DNA from 3 places in the Streptomyces sp. 2-1 genome. Region 1 is predicted to be linked to each of the others. Evidence: riboswitches for the same ligand, from Rfam matches in the RefSeq annotation. Region 1 holds a riboswitch; each other region holds the start of a gene.
What was found. Region 1 has a riboswitch for cyclic di-AMP ahead of ACN20J_RS41725 (LysM peptidoglycan-binding domain-containing M23 family metallopeptidase). Riboswitches for the same ligand answer to the same signal wherever they lie in the genome.
Positions count from the first base shown of each region.

Region 2: another riboswitch for cyclic di-AMP. It lies ahead of ACN20J_RS26660 (M23 family metallopeptidase); the one in region 1 lies ahead of ACN20J_RS41725 (LysM peptidoglycan-binding domain-containing M23 family metallopeptidase).
Region 3: another riboswitch for cyclic di-AMP. It lies ahead of ACN20J_RS08965 (C40 family peptidase); the one in region 1 lies ahead of ACN20J_RS41725 (LysM peptidoglycan-binding domain-containing M23 family metallopeptidase).

Region 1 is NZ_CP183383.1:9,516,005-9,520,895, reverse strand. Features, by position in the region: gene ACN20J_RS41735 (SGNH/GDSL hydrolase family protein) at 1-410, opposite strand, end outside; gene ACN20J_RS41730 (DUF6250 domain-containing protein) at 557-1,276, opposite strand; gene ACN20J_RS41725 (LysM peptidoglycan-binding domain-containing M23 family metallopeptidase) at 1,484-2,401, opposite strand; cyclic di-AMP (ydaO/yuaA leader) riboswitch at 2,406-2,570, opposite strand; gene ACN20J_RS41720 (alpha-galactosidase) at 2,866-4,891, opposite strand, start outside.
Region 2 is NZ_CP183383.1:6,009,115-6,014,005, reverse strand. Features, by position in the region: gene ACN20J_RS26670 (PrsW family intramembrane metalloprotease) at 1-14, shown strand, start outside; gene ACN20J_RS26665 (aldo/keto reductase) at 114-1,058, opposite strand; gene ACN20J_RS26660 (M23 family metallopeptidase) at 1,189-2,238, opposite strand; cyclic di-AMP (ydaO/yuaA leader) riboswitch at 2,250-2,405, opposite strand; gene ACN20J_RS26655 (PP2C family protein-serine/threonine phosphatase) at 2,695-3,813, opposite strand; tRNA gene ACN20J_RS26650 (tRNA-Met) at 3,961-4,034, opposite strand; gene ACN20J_RS26645 (dihydrofolate reductase family protein) at 4,192-4,891, opposite strand, start outside.
Region 3 is NZ_CP183383.1:2,038,277-2,043,167, forward strand. Features, by position in the region: gene ACN20J_RS08955 (ATP-dependent Clp protease proteolytic subunit) at 45-680, shown strand; gene ACN20J_RS08960 (hypothetical protein) at 689-997, shown strand; cyclic di-AMP (ydaO/yuaA leader) riboswitch at 1,336-1,547, shown strand; gene ACN20J_RS08965 (C40 family peptidase) at 1,551-2,024, shown strand; gene ACN20J_RS08970 (DUF6328 family protein) at 2,115-2,600, shown strand; gene ACN20J_RS08975 (ATP-binding protein) at 2,692-3,135, opposite strand; gene ACN20J_RS08980 (helix-turn-helix domain-containing protein) at 3,399-4,256, shown strand; gene ACN20J_RS08985 (DUF397 domain-containing protein) at 4,266-4,490, shown strand; gene ACN20J_RS08990 (8-amino-7-oxononanoate synthase) at 4,471-4,891, opposite strand, start outside.

The DNA of each region.
Region 1 (4,891 bases):
TACGTGGCGATCTTGCCGCGCATGTGCTTGAGCACGGGTACGCCACGGGTGTCGAAGCCGGTGGTCACGAGGACCGTGCCGACGGCCGACGTGAGGTCCGCGACGGCGCGCTCGAAGCGCTCCGCGACCTCGTCGGGGTCGGTGCCCGGCCGGATGATGTCGTTGCCGCCCGCGCAGAAGGAGACCAGGTCGGGCGCGAGCTCCTTCGCGCGCGTCAACTGGTCCTCGACGATCTGGTCGAGGAGTTTCCCGCGGACTGCGAGGTTGGTGTAGTCGAAGTCGCCCTCGGGCCGACGGTCCGCGAGAAGCACCGCGAACCGGTCGGCCCAGCCGACGGACGCCCCGTCCGGGCCAAGGTCGCCGACGCCCTCGGTGAAGCTGTCCCCCACCGCCACGTACGACCCGATCACTGATCTGTTGTCATTCTTCGAATCGTCTGCCACATCGGGCCATGATTCACCTTCGGGTGTGAGCTACGCGACCGTAGGAAAGGGTTGACGCGCGGTGAGATAAGCCACTCGTCAAGTGTTGGTCAATCTCGGAATAAGGGGCTCCATCAGGGACGTTGTCGCAGCTCTCGCACCCTGAAGTCCGTGATCCTGAAGTGACTCCAGACCGTCCGGAACGCGAAGTGCCCGCTCGTGTACGGCTCTTGGTCCACGAAGTCGAAGACGAGCCGCCCGTTGTTCCACCACCGGACCGTCGAGCCGTTCGAGACGATCCTGACGCGGTTGGGCTCGTTCGCCGTGAGCAAGGGCTCTGTGTAGTCGAAGACCAGCGGGCGCACACCCGCCTCACCGACGTAACGGCGCAGCCTGGTCGTGGTGTTGGTGTTGGCTCCGTATCCGGCGTAGTACGTCGTGAGGTGGTCGTACTCGTCGAGCGCACCGCCCCGGTGCGTGGCGAAGAGGTCCTCCGGGGAGCGGACGTCCGTGGCGTTCCAGAAGTTGTTGAGGTCCGAGACCCGGTCGTTGGCGCCGCCCGCGGAGACCGGTGTGGCGGTGTACTCCAGGACATAGGGCCCTCGGAGCTTGCGCTTGAACCACACAGTCGCGCCGCTCGGCACGTCTATCTCCAGGACGCCGCGGGACGCGGTGACGCTGCCGCCGTCCTGCAGTTCCGTCGCCCACTGGCCGAGGCCGTGCCGGAAGTCGTCGCGGGCGATGAGCCGCCCCGGACGGCCCCGGACCGCCGCACCCGCGGTCTGCGCGGGGGCCAGCGCGGTGAGTGCGGCACCGGCGGCCAGGACTCCGAACGCTCTGCGTGTGGTCGTCATGAAGACCTCCATGGCAGGGAAGGCGCATAGAAAGCGCTTGCGGAGATCACTGTGCCGCGACTTCCGCATCCCTGTCGACACATCGCCCGGCCATGCCACAGACGTGCCACAGAACCGAAACACCGAAGACCGGACCCCGGGGATCACCGGGTCCGGCCTTCGGAGACGAGCGGAGTGGTACGCCGTGCGGGCGTGCCTGGCGTCGGGTCAGACGGAGACGCCCTTGCCACGCAGGTACGCCAGCGGGTCCACGTCCGAGCCGTAGTCCGGGGTGGTGCGGATCTCGAAGTGCAGGTGCGGGCCGGTGACGTTGCCCGTCGCGCCGGAGAGGCCGACCTGCTGGCCCTCGGTCACGGCCTGTCCGGCCGAGACGGAGAGGGAGGACAGGTGGGCGTACTGGGCGTAGTGGCCGTCCTCGAGCTGGATGACGACCTGGTTGCCGTACGCGCCGCCCCAGCCGGCGGAGACGACCGTGCCCGCACCGACGGACTTGAGGGACGTGCCGGTCGGGACCACGAAGTCGACGCCGGTGTGGTACCCGCTGGACCACATGCTGCCCGACATCTTGTACGGGGTGCCGACGCCCGCGCCCGCGACCGGCAGCGTGAAGCCGGCGGCACTGGCCTCGGCGGCCTTTGGAGCGGCAGCAGCCTTGGGGGCCGCGGCCTTCTTCGCGGAGGACTGGGTGGTCTTGGAGGCGCCGGAGTCGGAGCTCGACGTGGCGGCGGCCTTGCCGATCGACAGCTTCAGGCCCGGGTGGATCAGCGCCGGGTCACCGCCGATCGCCTTGCGGTTGTCCTCGTACAGCTTCTTCCAGCCGCCGCTGACGTTCTGCGTGCCGGCGATCTTCGACAGGGAGTCGCCCGCTCGCACGGAATAGGTCTTGGCGGCGGCCTTCTTCGCCTCGGCCTTCTTGTCGGCGGCGGCAGGCGCCGATTCGGCGGCCTTGTTCGCGACATTCGAGACGCTCGCCACGGAATCGGCGGCGGACTGCGAAGTCGCGGCGTGCGCCCCGGTCGCACCGAGCAGCGGAAGGGCGAGCGCCGCGCCGCCGGTTCCGGCGACGGCTATGGAGCGGGTGAAACGCTGGGACTTGGGACGGCGGTGCTTACCCTTCGCGGGCATGGCGAATTCCTCTCCGGCGCCTGCGAGGTGAGCTGTCGGGTGCGAGCTGGAGATGCCCGGCCGTGTTTGCGCACGACTTAACCCCTAGCCGTTCCGGAGACCGGAACAGGCGTTCTACCTGTGGGTCCCCCGCTCCTGCCGTGTACGGGTGGGTGAGCGGATTCCGGGCGGCGGCAGGATTGGGCGTCCGTCCGGATTGGTGGCGAACGTAAGCGACATGAAGACGCAGGAACAACCTTTGGGGTTTCCTGTGTGCCCCGTTCTCTTGATCCCTGACCGAAATGACGGTCACGCTGCGTAAATCAGGGATCTTCCCCGTTTGTTAAATCCCTGAAAACGCAACCGAATTACGTGAACATGGCGACAGCGGACCGTCACGAATATGACGCTGCTCACGGAGTGCCGTTCCAGGAGCCTTTATTCCAGAGCGAGTTGGAACCAATGCTCCATTACGGACACAACAGTCACATGCGACGCAGCCGGAAAACTGCCGCATCAAGGTCGCCGCGCAACCCCGTCCGCAATCCGTGATGCAACAGCACCGCACCTCGGTGGACTTCGCCCGTTTCGAGGCATTCGTACGTCGCCGCCGGGTCGAGCCCGCGCAGTCGCACCGGAGCGACCGGCTCGCCGTAGTGCTGGGCCTGGAGCCAGGCGAGGACGACGACCTCCCCGTCACGCGAGTACTGCACGGCGCTCAGCCCGCCCTCCGGCGCCCGCAGCCGGTGGAGGTCCCCGCCCTGCACGACGGGCCGGATCTCCTTGTAGAGCTCCACCCACGTCCGCGCCTCGGCCAGCTCCTCCTCGTTCCACCGGGTCAGGTCGCCGCCGACACCGAGCACGCCGGCCATCGCGCTCACGAAGCGGAAGCGCAGCGAGCTGGCGCGGCCGTTGAGCTGGTCGTTCGGACTGTCGGTGACCCAGGCGGCCATCACCCGCGCGGGATGCACCTGGCTGAAGCCGTGCTGGATGGCGAGCCGGTCGAGCGGGTCGGTGTTGTCCGAGGTCCACACCTGGTCCGTACGCGCCATGATCCCGAGGTCGATACGGCCGCCGCCGCCCGAGCAGGACTCGAAGGCGACGCCCGGATGGGCCGCCCGCAGCCGGTCCAGGAGGCGGTACAGGGCGTGCACATGGTCCACCCAGAGCCGCTGCGGGTAGGCCTCGCCGGGCCACCCCGCGTCGGTGAAGCAGCGGTTGAAGTCCCACTTCACGTAGTCGATCGGCGCACTGGAGAGCAGCGTGTCGAGCTGCTCCCACAGGTACTCCTGGACGTCCTCGCGGGCGAGGTTCAGTACGAGCTGATTGCGCAGCTCCGTCCTCTTTCGTCCCGGTTGGAACTGCACCCAGTCGGGATGCGCTCGGTACAGCTCGCTGTCCGGGTTGACCATCTCGGGCTCGACCCAGATCCCGAACTGCATCCCCATCGCGTGCACCTCGTCGGCGAGGGGCTTGAGACCCGCCGGGAAGCGGTCGGGGTTGGGCGTCCAGTCGCCGAGCCCGGCCCGGTCGCTGGTGCGCGCCCCGAACCAGCCGTCGTCGACCACGAACAGCTCGACCCCCATCGCGGCGGCCCGTCGCGCCAGCGCCCCCTGCTGCTCCTCGGAGATGTCGAACTCCGTGGCCTCCCAGGAGTTGTAGAGCACCGGCCGGTGCTCGCCCGCGTCCGGGATCACATGGGCGTGCTGGTAGGCGTGCCAGGCACGGCTCGCGCCGCCGAATCCGCCGTCGCTCCACAACCCCGCGAAGACGGGTGTGACGAAGCTCTCCCCCGGCTCCAGTCGCAGCAGCCCCGAGTCGTCGTACCCGACGCCGCCGGTGATCTGCACGCGCGCGTCAGGGAGTTGGGCCACGGCGATCCGCCAGGTGCCCGACCAGGCGAGGGCGCACCCGTAGACCTCGCCCTGCTCCTCGGTGGCCGCTCCGTCGGGGTCCAGGGCGACCCAGGGCAGGTGCTGGTGCGAGGTGTGCCCGCGCCGGCTGCCGATGACCTTCTCACCGTAGGTGAGTTCGGAGCGCACGAGCCGGGACTCGGCCGCCCACCGGCCATGCAGCTGGGACAGCCGCCAGCCGTCGCGGTGCGGCAGCGTCCAGGCCGCGGAGTCTGCGCGCAGCACCTCCAGGGCGGGCCCTTCGTTGGCGAGGGTCACCCACCGCTCGACGACGTCGGTCCCGGCACGCATCCGGTAGTGCAGCGTGATCCTGAGCCCGGAGTCGGAGAACCGCAGCCGCAGCTCGTCGCCGTCGGCCTCGTACGTCTCGAAGCTCCACTCGGTGCCGCGCCGCTCGTCCGTACGCACGGACAGGGCGGGCCGCCCGAACCGGGGGCCGCCCTCCACCGGGTACTCCTCGTGCCCGTCGAGGGTGGCCTCGAAGGCCCAGTACTCCGGTCCCGGGCCGGCGGCGAGTGCCTCGGCGTCGGCGAGCGCGATACGCGGACCCCAGTGCAGATGCAGCAGCGCGTCGTCCTCGCCGAGCCGCAGGGCATAA
Region 2 (4,891 bases), 3.5 Mb from region 1:
CGTACCGCTCGTAATAGGCGCGACCCCAAACCACAACGCGAACCCAAAAACGCAACCGCACCCCCCCAGCCCAAACCCCAGACGAATCCCCACCCCCAACCCCACCCCACCCCTCAGCCAGAAGCCGAGGTGAGCCTCCCCAGCTCCCCCTCCGTGAGGACGAGCCCGGCCACCCCCAGCAACGCCGGAAGCTGCTCGACCGTACGAGCGCTGGCGATCGGCGCGACGACGGTCGGCCGGGAGGCCAGCCAGGCCAGGGCCACGGTGGCGATCTCGACCCCGCGCTCCCGAGCGACCTCGTCGAGCGCGGCCAGCACCCGCGGCCCCCGCTCGGACTCCAGATGCGCCCCCGCGGACCCGGCCCGCGCGCTGTCGACGACGGAACCCGCCCGGTACTTGCCGGTGAGGAAGCCCGAGGCGAGCGAGGAGTAGGGGACGACGGCCAGACCGGCCCGGGAGGCGACGTCACGCAGCGGACCCTCGTACGAGTCGCGGGAGACGAGGTTGTACCGGGGCTGCAGCGCGACGTACCGCGCAAGGCCCTCGCGGTCGGAGAGGTCGAGGGACTCCTGGAGCCGCTCGGGGGAGAGGTTGGACGCGGCGATCGCGCGCACCTTGCCGGCGCGGACGAGCTCGTCCAGGGCGGTGATGATCTCCTCGACCGGCACGGACGGGTCGTCGAAGTGGGTGTAGTACAGGTCGATGTAGTCCGTCTTCAGCCGCCGCAGGGAGGCATCGGCCGCGGCCTTGATGTTCGCCCCTGACAGACCCTTGTACCGGGGGTGCGCACCGACCTTGGTGGCGACGACGACGTCGGCGCGGTTGCCGCGCGCGGCGAGCCAGTCGCCCAGGACGGTCTCCGACTCACCGCCCTCGTTGCCCGGCACCCAGGCCGAGTAGGTGTCGGCGGTGTCGACGAAGTTCCCGCCCGCGGCGGTGTACGCGTCGAGCACGGCGAAGGACTGCGCCCGGTCGGCGGTCCAGCCGAAGACGTTGCCGCCGAGGGAGAGCGGGAAGACGTCGAGATCGGACGAACCCAGCTTGCGGAGAGAGGTCATGGGTGGGTCAACGGCCGTACCGGACGGCCGTATTCCGCACCCAGGAACCTCTCAAGCCCTTCTTACCGGCGTACCGGTTGAGCTCTTACGAAGTGAGCTCTTACGAAGTGAGCCCTTACCGGGTGAGCCCTTACGGGGTGAGCCCCTTGCCACGCAGCCACGCCATCGGGTCGATGCCGTCGCCACCGCTGGTGTGGACCTCCAGGTGGAGGTGCGCCCCGGTGACGTTGCCGGTCGCGCCCACGCGGCCGATGATGTCGCCGGTGGCCACCTTCTGCCCGACGCTGACACCGATCGACGACTGGTGCGCGTACCAGAGCTCCGTACCGTCGTCGAGCGTGAGGACCGTGCGGTAGCCGTACGAGCCGTTCCAGCCGGCCTCGGTGATCGTGCCGCTGTGAACGGCCTTGATCGGGGTACCCGTAGGAGCGGCGAAGTCCAGACCCGTGTGCTGACCGGACGACCACAGCGCACCGGACTGCCCGAAGGTCGAGGTGATCGTGTACGAGGAGGTGGGCAGCGTGAACTGCTTGGCGAGCTCGGCGAGGCGCGCGGCCTCGGCCTTCTCCTTGGCCTCCTGGTCCGCCTTCTTCTTGGCGGCGGCGACCTTGGCCTCGGCGGCGTCCCGCTCCTTGGCGGCCTGGTCGGAGGCCTTCTTCGCGGCGGCGGCCTCGGCGGCCCGCTGGGCCTCGCGGTCCACCTGGTCCTGCTGCCGCTCGGCCTGGAGCATGATGCGGGCGCGCAGGGCCTCGCCCGCGTCCGAGTTGCCCTCCTCGGCGTCGGCGGCGGTGAGGCCGACGGCGGTGATCGGAGTGCTGGAGCCCTCGGGGGCGTCGTCGTCCGAGAACGGCGAGCCGACGTTCGGCAGGTCGGGGATCGAGATCGACACCGGGGGCTTGCCGGTCTGCGCGGTGGCCATGCCACCCGCACCGACGGCGGCTATGACACCGACGCCCAGAACGGTCGAGCTACGGGCGAGTCCACCGCCGCGCTGCTTGGCGACGCGGTGCCGGCCGCGGACGGGAAGGACGGTCTCCGCGCTGGGGTTCCAGACCTCCCACGTCTCCTCGTCCTTACGAGCGCCGTAGGCGAATGTGTCGGGCTTCTTCTCACCCGAGGACTCACCCGTCAACTCATCCGGTACGAACGAGGGTGTGAGGGCAGACCGGTTGGACGCCACGTAGGCGCACTCCTTTCCTTCCTTCTCGCCTACCGGGTTAGCTGACGGGTTCGGAGCAGGAAGGTCTCCTACGCGCGTCAACCGCGGTGCGCTACACCGCGAAGACGAGCGATTCACCCCAAGTGGTGGTTCCCCGGTTCCCTTGCGGGATTCGGCGCGTGCGCACGGAGCCGACTCTTGTGACGGCTGGGACGACCGCGCTGCGTTATCGAACGTTAATAGACCCGGGCACCGGATTCCAAGCTGTTCCTGATGATCGTTACGGCTCTTGGCCTGGACTTACAGGTCATGAGCGGGGTAAATCGGGCGAGTTGATCGACATTCAGGAATAGCAGTCCTGTTGATGGTGCGTCAGTTGTTGAGCGGAGGGACGCCGTTCGACTACGAACGGTGATATGGCCCGCCGAAAGAGCGACGCATCTCACGCCCGCCGCCATCACATGTGGTGCCGTGCCCTCACGGCCGCCGCACCGCGAGCAGTGCCATGTCGTCGGCGGCACCGCCCCCGGTGTGCCGCAGGACGTCGTCCAGTACCGCGGTGAGCAACGCGTCGGGCCCGGGGAAGACCCGCCCGGCCAGCCGCCGCGCCGGATCGTAGAAGACGTCCCGCCGGTCCCGCGCCTCGGACAGCCCGTCCGTGTGGAAGAGCAGCATGGCCCCGCCCGGGAACTCCTCCTCCTGCGCGCGGTCGGGCCAGGCCCCCAGCTCCCCCGTCCCGAGCGGCAGCGCGGGCTCCGGCGCGGAGAGCGTACGTACCTCTCCGTCGCCGTACAGCAGAAGGGGCCCGGGGTGGCCGCGGTTCACGAGGCGTACGACCGGGGTGCCGTGCGGGATCTCGGCGAGCACGGCGGTGGTGAAGTCCTCGAAGACCGCGATGATGTCGCGCCGGACGCCTTCGCGTGCGAGTGCCCGCTCCAGCCGCTGGGCGACCGCCTCCAGGCTCGCCTCCTGCTCGGCGGCCTCCCGGAAGGCCCCGATGAGTACGGCGACGACGCCGACCGCTCCCATGCCCTTGCCCCGTACGTCGCCCACGAGGAGCCGTACGCCGTGCGGGGTGTCCTGCACGGCGTACAGGTCGCCCCCGATGAACGCGCCCTCCTGCGCGGCCTCGTACCGTGCCGCGATCTCGAGACCACCGATCCGCGCGGCCGGTTCGGGCAGTACGGCCCGCTGGGCGGCCTCCGCGATCTCGCGGGCGGTGGCGAGGCGCGCGTTGCCGCGTCCCACGAGCCGGTTGATGCCGACGGCGAGCACGGCGGCCGTGGCCACGGTGAGGACCTCGGTGACCGCGCCCGCGTCGAAGGCGAACCTGAGGTGCACGAGGGCCATGCCCACGGTCGCCGCGATGCCCGTCCACACGGTGGCGCCGAGCGAGAAGAGGGGTGCGGCGATGAGCACGGCGGCCGTGAAGAAGGGAGCCGCGGTGAAGTCCTGCGGGGTGAGCAGGTCGTAACAGACACCCGCGACGATCAGCAGCGCCGGCAGCGCGCGGACGAGGGTGCGCTGGTACGAGGCGGTTCTCTCCACGGGCTCGACGTCCACGGGCTCGACCCGCACCGGCTCCTGCTCCTCCACCTGTCCAGGCTTCCGGGAGCGGGGGTGGCGGGCGAGCGGACGAGGACCGGGCGGGTGAAGACGCCTGCCCGCCCGAACACCCGAGGAGATGCCCGGGAAACACCTGAGGCCGGAATCCTTGATCGGATTCCGGCCTCAGGCCTTCAGTAGCGGGGACAGGATTTGAACCTGCGACCTCTGGGTTATGAGCCCAGCGAGCTACCGAGCTGCTCCACCCCGCGTCGTTAAGACCACTGTACGCCATCCGCGGGACCCAAAGCACACGCGTTAACTTCGCCCGCACTTCACCGGGTGGTTTGGTACGAAACGTGCCGATCGGCGGTGCGGGTCGGCCTGCGCATCGGCCGTACCGACGGGAAACGGGCCGGTCAGGTCAGGTCAGGTCAGATGACGGTTGGGCGCCTTCGCGTCGGCCTCGTACTCCGGGAGTACCAGGACGTCGGCGCCGGCCGCGGCCAGCAGCCCGCTGCCGTCCGCGCCCGCCACGAAGGTGTCCGGCTCCCGCCAGGCGGTCACGACCCTGCGTACGCCCGCGTCGAGGATCAGCCGGGCGCAGGGCGCGGGCCGGGACGCGCGGCGGGCGCATGGCTCCAGGCTGCTGTAGACGGTGGCGGTCGCGAGCCGCGGATCACCCGGCTCGATCTTGGCGAGGGCGGCCTCCTCGGCGTGGGACACGGGGTCGGACTCACGGGAGTACCCGCGGGCCAGCTCCGTACCGTCAGCCGCGACGACGACCGCGCCGACGCTGAACGCGGTCTGCGAGGGCGGGCACTCGGCGGCCAGTTCGCAGGCGAGGGCCAGCCATCGGTGGTCGGCGGCGGAGGGTACGGTCCCGGTGCCGGGCGCGGTGGGGACGTACCGCATGAGGACGACGTCCCCCACGGGCCGCGTCTCGACCAGCCGCAGCCGGTTGCGGGGGCCGCCCGGATAGTCGCCGGGCCCGAACAGGCGGGGCGCGTCCGGCTCCCCGACGACGAGGGGCGCGAGGGCGAGCTGCAGTTCGTCGGCGAGGCCCTGGCGGAGGAGCTGGGTGTGGACGCGTCCGCCGCCCTCGACCATGAGCCGCCGTACGCCGCGT
Region 3 (4,891 bases), 7.5 Mb from region 1:
TCCTGTACATTTTTTACAGGACCTCTCCCGGAGGAGCGTGTGTCATGACCCGACCGTCCGCCCGCTATGTCCTGCCCGAGTTCACCGAACGCACCAGTTCGGGAAGCCGGACCATGGACCCGTACTCGAAGCTGCTGGAGGAGCGGATCGTGTTCCTCGGGACGCCGATCGACGACGTATCGGCGAACGACGTGATGGCGCAGTTCATGCACCTCGAGTACCAGGCGCCCGACAGGGACATCTCGCTCTACATCAATTCACCCGGCGGCTCGTTCAGCGCGATGACGGCCGTCTACGACACGATGCAGTTCGTCAGCTGCGAGGTGGAGACCATCTGCCTGGGGCAGGCGGCGTCGGCCGCGGCGGTGCTGCTCGCGGCCGGCACACCGGGCAAGCGGTACGCGCTGCCGGGCGCCCGCGTGCTGATCCACCAGCCGTCGTTCTCCGAGCCCGTCCAGGGACAGGCGTCCGACCTGGCCATTCAGGCCGACGAGTTGATGCGTACCCGTGGGCAGTTGGAGGAGATGCTCGCCCTGCACACGAGCCAGAGCCGAGAGCGGATCGGTGCCGACATCGAGCGGGACAAGATCCTGGACGCGCGGGCGGCGCTGGAGTACGGACTGATCGACCGGATCGTCGCAAGCCGGAAGTCCACCCAGAGCGCACCCGGCGCGAGGTGAGCGGCCCGATGCTCCCACCCGAGTTGCCGCCGCTGCCGGCCCTGACCCGCGCCGAGGCCGAGCTGATCGACCGTTACCTTGAAGTGGTGGACCTGCTCGGCCGGATCAACCCGGCCCATTCCGGGGACACCTACCGGGGGCTGCGCGCCGCCCAGGCCCTGGTCGGCAAGGCTGCCGCGCTGCGTGACGCGCTGGCCCTGATGCATCAGCGCGGGGAGCACGAGGTGCACGCGCCGACCCTGGCGCGGGCGCTGCGCGTCCTCGACGGTGAGCGCCGAGCGGGCCGGATCGCGCTACCGCCGCGCTCCGACAGCTGACGTACCGCCACGGACCCGGCGTCACGCAGGCATCTGACGAGACGTCCGGGTCAGGGTTCAAACGGCCCGAAAGGCGTACCACCGAACAGCGTAGCCAGAGCTGCTTTTACAGGCCCGTGGGAACTGCGCAACACGCGTAGTCTCCGTACGGAATTAGACGTTCCGGTGCTGGTACGAGGGTCGTCGACCCCCTGGACGCCCTCCCGTTGGAATGGCTGTCCACCCGAACGGGTGAGTGGTGAGTAAGCCCACAAATCGCCGATTCCGCTCGGCTTTTGGGACATCCGTGCGTCAAGATCCCTTCCGACGACAAGCCCCCGCCACAAGCGGCGGGGCGATCCGGGCGGACGCCGAGTCCTGCCGCCGCACGGATGACCGGTCGACAGAAGTGGATCGGCAGGAGTGGAGGACCCAAGCACGACGGGTCGCCGGAACGGTCACGCCATGACCGGGCCGAGCAGCCCTTGGGGTGAAGCCGCGTCAGCGGCCGGGCAACTTCGCCAGCCCGAATCCGACAGGTCATCCTTCACAGGCGGCTGACGAAGGGTTGCGCATGACTGCGCTCAATCGTGTCCCGTCGCTGTTCAGCAGGGCCGGTACCGCATCGGCTCTCACCATCGCCGCTGTAGGCGGTGGCATAGTGGCCCCCGGATTCACCTCCGGCGCGGAAGCGGCCACACCCGCGACGAAGGCACTCCAGGTAGCGGCCTCCAAGAAGGGCTCCCCGTACAAGTACGGAGCCGTGGGGCCCAAGCGCTTCGACTGCTCCGGCCTCACGCTCTACTCGTTCAAGAAGGCGGGCAAGTCCCTGCCGCGTACGGCCGCCGCGCAGTACAACAAGACGAACCATGTCTCCGCTTCGAACCGCAAGCAGGGGGACCTGGTCTTCTTCCACTCGGGCCGGAACGTCTACCACGTCGGCATCTACGCCGGGAAGGGACGGATCTGGCACTCCCCGAAGACCGGGGAAGTGGTGAAGCTCCAGAAGATCTGGACGAAGAGCGTCTGGTACGGCCGGGTCAGGTGACCCGCCCGGGAGGGGGCCGCGGTGATCGCCGCGGCCCTCTCTCGTGGCCCGGAGCGTGATTTTCGCGGCTGAGTGGTTACTCCTTCACCCATGGGCGAACCGCATCACCACGAGGAACGCGACGAGACCCGGCTCGAGCGCGCCGACCGCAACTTCAACGAACTGCTCCAGGAACTGCGGGTCACGCAGACCGGGGTGCAGATCCTCTTCGCCTTCCTGCTCACCCTCGCGTTCACCGCGCGCTTCCCCTCCCTGGACTCGTTCCAGCGGGCCACGTACGTCGTCACGCTGCTGCTGTCCGTACTGGCCGCCGCCCTCTTCACCGCCCCGGCCGCGCTGCATCGCCGGCTTTTCCAGCAGGGCGCCAAGCCGCAGGTCGTGAACGCCTCCTCGCATCTGGCCCAGATCGGGCTCGGCGTGCTCGCGCTCGCCCTCTCCGGTTCGGTCATGCTCGTCGTGGACGTGGCGACGGGCCGGGCGGGCGGCATCGCGGCCGGCGCGACCACCCTGGTCGTCTGCGCGGGGCTCTGGGCGCTCCTCCCCCACCTGATGCAGGGTTCCGCCGACAAGGACTAGCGGGCCCCTTCACGCCGCCAACGGTGCCGGGACGAGCCCGACGCCGAGCAGGACGAGCGCGGCAGCGACCTCGATGGCCCGGGCACGGCGCTCAGTCCGCTCTCACAGGCTGCACCGGCGCCGTCCAGGGCAGCATGATCGAGACCGTCTTGCCGCCCTCTCTGGTGGGCCGGACCGTCAGCTTGCCGCCGCACTCGACCGTCAGCCAGCGGACGATCACCATGCCGCGGCCGTTGTCCTGCTGGACGGCGGCGGGCAAACGTTTCGGGAAGCGCGGGTGACTGTCGGTCACGCCGATACGCAGTTGTTCGTCGCGGTCGAGTTCGATGTCCACCGTGAAGGTGGGCGACTGCCCGAACGTGTGCTGTACGGCGTTGGTGGCGAGCTCCGAGACGATGAGCCGGACCGTGTCGGCCGCCTCCGTGTCGGATGGAAGTCCCCATTCGGCCAGCACGTTCATGACATAGGTGCGGGCGGCGTAGACCGAGGCGGGATCGCTCGGCAGAGTGACGGATGCTTCCTGGTGGTCTGCCATGGCGAGGTCGTCCCTTTCCCACGGGACCGGAGTCCGACACGAAGCGGATGACTTCGAGTACGGTCCCGGACTGGTGCTTGCGCCAGAGTGCCACTACCTCGGCGTTCACGGTGCCGATCCACCGAGATATGCATATATCTGTCGCTCGAAGCGGTGAACTCTGCGACGGCCGACCGTATTTGGGCGGGGGGCCGGTTTGTCCTCTACGGTCGGCGTGACGCCGGACGATATAGCGCCGGCGCGACGGTCGGAAGGAGACGGCCATGCAGTACGGTCCCGCTGTGCGCCGCCGGAAACTCGGCGCCGAACTGCGTACCCTGCGTGCCCGTGCGGGCCTCAAGAGCGGCGAGGCGGCCCGGCTCGTGGGCTGGCACCAGTCGAAGGTGAGCCGGATCGAGACCGGCCGCAGCGGGGTGAAGCCGACGGACGTGGAGCTGCTCCTCGACGCCTACGAGGTCCGGGACGCGGAGCTGCGCGAGTTGCTCGTGGTGCTGGCGGGCTCCGACGACAACGGCCGCCACCACTGGTGGCACGCCTACCGGGGTCTTCTGCCGTCCACCTACAGCGACTTCATCAGCCTGGAGTCGCAGGCCAGCGTGATGCGCACGCTGGAGAACTCCGTCGTGCCGGGGCTTCTGCAGACACCGGAGTACGCGCGTGAAGTGACCCTGGCGGCCGTGGACGGGGCGCCGGACGACAAGGTCGACGCGCTGGTGGAGGTGCGTCTCGCCCGCCAGCACGTGCTGCGTTCGAATCCACCGCTCCAACTGAGTGCGGTTCTCGACGAGGCGGCCCTACGACGGACGGTCGGCGGACCGGCGGTCATGGCACGGCAGTTGGAGCACCTCGCAGAGGCCGCGCAACTCCCTCACGTGCGGATTCAGGTGCTGCCGTTCGGAGTTGGAGCTCATGTCGGCGTCACCGGGCCCTTTGTTATTTTTTCGTTTCCGAGCAGATCTGATCTGGATGTGGTTGTTCTAGACCACTTGACGAGTAGCCTCTATCTCGAACGGAAAGAAGACCTTCAGGCCTACAGCGAGGCCTTCGACTCCCTTCAGGTCCACGCCCTTTCGCCCGAGGAAACGTTGGATTTCATCGCCGGTGTAGCTCACGGCGCATAAGGAGGCACCATGCCCGCCCTGCCTCGGCCCCTACCTTCGAGCACCCGTCTGCACGGTGTGCGGTGGCAGCGCAGCAGCCGCAGCACGGGAATGAACAACTGCGTCGAGACGGCCCGTCCGGCCTCCGGACCGTGGGCCGGACTGCTCGCGGTGCGCGACTCGAAGAACACGTCGGGACCCGCCCTGCTCTTCGCCCCCGCCGCCTGGGAGGGTTTTATCGCCGCGCTTCGATGATCAGGCGTACGGCACGGTCGAGTTGCCCGTCGGTGAGGTCCGCGCGGGCGGTGAGCCGCAGCCGTGAGATGCCGTCGGGCACCGACGGGGGACGGAAGCAGCCGACGGCGAGACCGGCCTCGCGGCAGTCCGCGGCCCAGCGCACGGCCCGCTCCGGGGAGGGTGCCCGCACGGAGACGACGGCGGCGTCCGGTCGTACGGCTTCGAGGCCCTCGGCCGTCAGCCGTTCGTGCAGGGTGGTCGCCACGGCACGCGCGCGCGTGGCCCGTTCCGGTTCCCTGCGCAGCAGCCGCAGGGCCGCGAGGGCCGCACCCGCCGCCGCGGGGGCCAGACCGGTGTCGAAGATGAAGGTACGGGCCGCGTTGACCAGATGGTCGATGACGTGGGCCGGTCCGAGGACG